Regions from separate parts of the Microbacterium sp. JZ31 genome, predicted to be linked through region 1. Evidence: riboswitches for the same ligand, from Rfam matches in the RefSeq annotation. Region 1 holds a riboswitch; the other holds the start of a gene.
The links. Region 1 has a riboswitch for thiamine pyrophosphate ahead of thiM (hydroxyethylthiazole kinase). Riboswitches for the same ligand answer to the same signal wherever they lie in the genome.

Region 1 (2,453 bases):
GGGACTCGCGGCGGCGAGACGCAGCTGCTCCGGTGTGGATGCGCTCAGGCCGATGACGGCATCCGGGCCGACCATCCGGCGCACCGCCGTCACGGGGAGGTCGGACTGGCCGACGTGCACACCGGCCACCCGGGCTCCGGCGTCCCGTGCGGCGAGGAACACGTCGACGCGGTCGTTCACCAGGAGCGCCACCTCGGCAGGCAGCGCCTCGGCGATGCGCAGCACCGTGTCGAGGAACGCCCGGGCGGACGCATCCTTCTCGCGCACCTGCACCGCCGTCACGCCGCCTCGTGCGGCCGCCTCCACCAGCTCGACCAGGTCGTGCCCGGCCGCCTCTGCCAGGCGCGCATCCGTCACGAGGTACACCGACAGATCGACGTTCACGACAGCTCGGCCCGGCGGCGAAGCGTCGCTGCGTCGAGGGCGGCGAGCGCGTCGAGGAACGCCCCCGAGAAGCTGCCCGGCCCGGACGCGCGTTCCGCGGCGAGCTCGGCGGCGACCGTGTACACCGCGATCGCGGCGACCGTCGTGGCGAACCGGTCGTCGTGCACGGCGGCGAAGGCGGCGAGGACGGCGCCGAGCGCGCAGCCGCCGCCGGTGATCCTCGTCAGCAGTGCGTCCCCGTTGGCGATCCTCACGACGTCCCGTCCGTCCGTAACCACGTCCACGGGACCCGAGACCGCGACGATCCCCCCAATGCGCTCCGCGAGCGACAGGGCGGACGGGAGGGCGGCATCCACCCCGTCGGCGGCGTCCACGCCGCGCCCGCCCGCGCCCGCCCCGGTCACCGCGATGATCTCCGAGGCGTTCCCCCGCACCACGGCCGGGCGCAGGTCGCGCAGGGCATGGCTGAGCGGGGTGCGCACCGGCAGGGAGCCGACGGCGACCGGATCGAGCACCCACGGCGTTCCGGCGTCGTTCGCCGCCGCCACGGCCTCGCGCATCGCCTCCCGCTGCTCACCGGTCGGTGTTCCGAGGTTCACGAGGAGTCCGGATGCCACGCCCGCGAACGGGCCGGCCTCGCCGGGGATGTCCACCATCGCGGCCGATGCGCCGAGGGCAAGGAGGACGTTGGCGGTGAAGCCCGTCACCACACTGTTGGTGATGCACTGCACGAGAGGCGCCTGAGCGCGCACCTCGTCCAGAGCGGAGCAGGCGAAATCGAGCAGGTTTTCCGGCGTGCGCGTCATGCGCGACATCCCTTCGCTAGTACGAACTAGATCAGGTTCGACGGGTGTGATCTCAGCCCCGCAGGGCACCCCGTGTCACGTGTTGGGCTCCAGGCTACCCGCATCGCCCGGCGCGCGTACGACGGCAGAGGACGCCCGGCGAGACGAGACGGCACGCGGGCGGCCGATCCTCCTGCGGCCACTCCGGTTCAGCGGGGTCGCGTCACTCGCCTCCCCGAGCGCGCCCCGCCCGCCGCCGGAGGCGTCACGACCCGCCCGGCGGGGTGTTGTCGACGGTCACTTCGACCTTGAGAGTGGATTCGCCGCCCGACACGCTGCTGGCGGAGAGCAGCAGGTAGTACCTGCCGTCCGGCACCGCCTCCCACTGCGCCGGAATCGTCAGCGAGTCGGTCGTGGGCATCCACTGAGAGCCCTCGATCGTCGGCACCCGGCGTCCCGCTGCCGTGTACAACTGCGCGTGATACGCCTGCGGATCGTTGTCGGCCACCGTCATCGTGACCTCCCCCACGCCCCGCACACACGCACCCTCAGCCACGCTCGACGTGATCACCGGAGGTGGCTCCGCCCTGAAGGAGTAGGCGCCACCGGCGGCGACACGGTAGACGTCGTAGCCGTCCTCCGTGCGCAGGTGGGTGGATCCCGCGGAGCCGTCGGTGCCGTCTCCGTCGGCTCGCGGCACCCAGACCTCGCCGGCGGTGCCGTCGGGAGCGGGGACATGGAGATCCAGCACGCCGTCCTTCTTCGCCCACGACACGTCGATCGCGCCGTGCGGCGTGGGCACGCTGCCCTTGCTCCAGTCGAGATCGGCCGGGTGCGGCTTCACCGACCACGTGGCGAATCCGGGTTCGACCGGCTGGACGCCCAGCAGGTAGGCCGACATCCCCCACGTCGGGCCGCTCGCCCAGCTGTGCGCGAGGCTCTTGTACGCGTCGGTGAGGTCTCCGTTCTGCTGATGGTTCTCCCAGAACGCGCCCGTGTAGAACGGGTTGGAGGGATCCGCCATCCGCGCCCACAGCGTCTTGATGAGCGTGAGCGCGTCATCCGCGTTCCCGGCTTCGAAACGCGCCGCCAGCTCGAATCCCGAGATGTGCGTGCTGATCAGAGTCGCGTTGTTCGCCTCCGACGAGAACGGCTGCGGGCCCTGCTCGCCCCAGAGGTTCGCCTTGAGATACGCGAGGATCCCGTCGACCCTGTCATCTGGTGCGACTCCCCACAGGATCGCCATGACGTTCGCGTCCTGGGGCACGGCGTCGCCCGATCGGC
Region 2 (2,453 bases), 1.2 Mb from region 1:
CGCGTCCTCGCCCCACTCGGTGGTGACGGTCGCGACCGTCGTGCCCGCCGCGACGGACGGACCGGGCTGCAGCGACTTCTCGACCTGATCGAGAAGACCGCGGCTCACGCTCTCGCGCAGCTCTGCGTTCGACTGTCCGAGCACGGCGGCGTAGACGCGCACGGTCGTCTGGTCGATCGTGATGTCCTTCGCCGTGAGCAGGTTCCACTGCTCCTGCCAGCCCTCGAGCAGCGTTCCGGTCTTGATGCCGACGACGCCGGGCTCGCCCAGCAGCGGGTTGGTGTTCTCGACCCTGCCGGCGCCCGGCAGCTCGATCTCCGGCATCGCCACGATCTCCGAGATGACCGGATCGGCCAGGGACACGCTCGCGAGCTTCACGAGCGCCGCCGGGGTGGCGGTGTTCTGCGGGGAGATGCCGCTCGGGTCGACCATCGTGATCCCCGTCAGCCCATGCGCCTGCAGCCACTCGGGCACCGCGAGCACGAACGCGTCCTTCGAGCCCCAGAGCTCGGTCGTGAGACGGTCGATGTAGTTGTTGGCGGATCCGATCAGGATGCCCTCGATCATCTGCCGCTGGGTGAGGGTGCCGTCGATCGGCACATCCAGGGCCGACTCGTTCGCGTAGCGGTACTGCCAGTACAGCGCGTTGTCTTCCGCCGTGAAGGAGTAGGACGGGCCGTCCTCGCCGACGGCGAGCGGCGCCTTCTCGAGGATCATCATCACCGTGACGAGCTTGGCGATGCTGGCCATCGGCACGGTCTCGGCATCGAGCGCGGCGATCGTCCCGAGGCCCTCCGCGCCGACGGCGGCGGTGCCCTCGGTGGGCCAGGTCACGCCGAGCGGATGTCCGGGGTTCGGCGTCACGGTGGCCGCGGAGACGGTTGGCGCCACGCTGTCGAGCGGCCACAGCGCGCACCCGCCCACGTACGCGAGCGCCAATGCGCCCGCGGTGATCAGCGGGGCGGCGATCAGGCCCGCGCGGCGGTCGCGGCGCGGGGGCAGCAGATCCGCCGCCGCGGGAACCTGGGCCGACACGCGCGGCGTGTCCGCGGCGACGGGGGTCGACAGAGTGGCGGGGTCGACCCAGGCGAGCGCCGCCGTGGTGGGCTCGGCCGGCGCAGCCGGCGCCGGCTTCTCGTCGTCGGCGGCCGGGACCGCGAGCCCGAGGGCCTGCGCGACGGCGGCAGTCTCGCGGCGCTCGCGCCGGCCGCCCGGCATCGGCAGGGACTCGAGCTCCTCGGCCGACATCGCGCGACGGACGGCGCCCTTCTCGAGCGCGATCAGGGCGGCGACGTCGAACGCCTGCGTGGGCTCGAGGGCGTCCTCGGACGCATCCGCGGTCACGTGTGACGCGGCGCGGACGGGCGTCGCGGACGCCGCGTCGCCGGACGCGCTCGGATCGAGAGCGTCGCGAGGGGGGAGTTCGTCGATCGCCACCCGATTACGGTACCCGCCGTTCCCCGAGAGATCCCGTAGATCCTCTGGTCGGCGCGCGCGCCGGATCCGGCCTAGAATCTCCTCACACCCACGGGAGTCCGGCGAGCCGGGCTGAGAGGAAGCGACCCGCGCTTCGACCGTCGAACCTGATCCGGATCATGCCGGCGCAGGGAGGAGAGAGATGAACACGTCCACCCACCGCTCCGTCGCCCCGAGCGCGAGGACGAGCCGCCGCTACACGTGGCGCGTCGTCGACATCGTCGTGGCGAGCGTCATCGGCGTCGCCGCCGGCGTCGTCTTCTGGCTCTGGGGCCTCGCCTGGCCCGGGCTCGACAGCCTGCTCGCCTTCACGCCCGGCCTGTCCGGCCTGCTCGCGGGCGGCTGGCTGTTCGCCGGCGTGCTCGGCGGCCTTGTGATCCGTAAGCCCGGCGCCGCGCTGTTCACCGAGGTCGTCGCGGCGGTCGTCTCGATGGCGCTCGGCACGCAGTGGGCGTTCCTCACGCTCGTGTGGGGCCTCGTGCAGGGCGTCGCCGCGGAACTCGGCTTCGCGGTGCTGCTGTACGCGAACTGGCGCCTGCTCGGCGCGCTGCTGTCGGGTGCCTTCGCCGGCATCGCGGTCGCGGTGCTCGACACGAACTTCTCGTCGGTCGCGGCCCTCGCCGTCGAGGCCCGCGCGGTCTACTTCGGGTCCGCGGTGGTCTCGGGCGTCGTCATCGCGGGCGTCCTGTCGTGGGTGATCGTGCGCGCCCTCGCCGCGACGGGCGCGCTCGACCGGTTCGCCGCCGGGCGGGAGTTCCGCGCGCGAAGCGCCGCATCCGAAGCGTGACAGCCGCGGACGTCGCCCCCGCGCGCGTGGAGGCGCGCGGCTGGGGGTGGCGCCACGCGGGACGGTCGCGCTGGGCGGTGGGCGGAGTGGATCTGCGCCTCGAGCCCGGCGAGCGCGTGCTGCTGCTCGGTGCGAGCGGATCCGGCAAGTCGACCCTGCTGCGCGGCCTCGCGGGCGTGCTCGGCGACGA

Region 2: it holds a riboswitch for thiamine pyrophosphate, as region 1 does, so the genes downstream of both, BJP60_RS14560 (ECF transporter S component) here and thiM (hydroxyethylthiazole kinase) in region 1, are expected to answer to the same signal.

What each region holds. Positions count from the first base shown of each region.
Region 1 covers NZ_CP017661.1:1,862,476-1,864,928, forward strand. The annotation lists gene thiE (thiamine phosphate synthase) at 1-384, opposite strand, end outside; gene thiM (hydroxyethylthiazole kinase) at 381-1,190, opposite strand; TPP riboswitch at 1,182-1,273, opposite strand; gene BJP60_RS08960 (alpha-L-rhamnosidase C-terminal domain-containing protein) at 1,435-2,453, opposite strand, start outside.
Region 2 covers NZ_CP017661.1:3,067,923-3,070,375, reverse strand. The annotation lists gene BJP60_RS14565 (D-alanyl-D-alanine carboxypeptidase family protein) at 1-1,437, opposite strand, end outside; TPP riboswitch at 1,518-1,628, shown strand; gene BJP60_RS14560 (ECF transporter S component) at 1,619-2,263, shown strand; gene BJP60_RS14555 (ABC transporter ATP-binding protein) at 2,260-2,453, shown strand, end outside.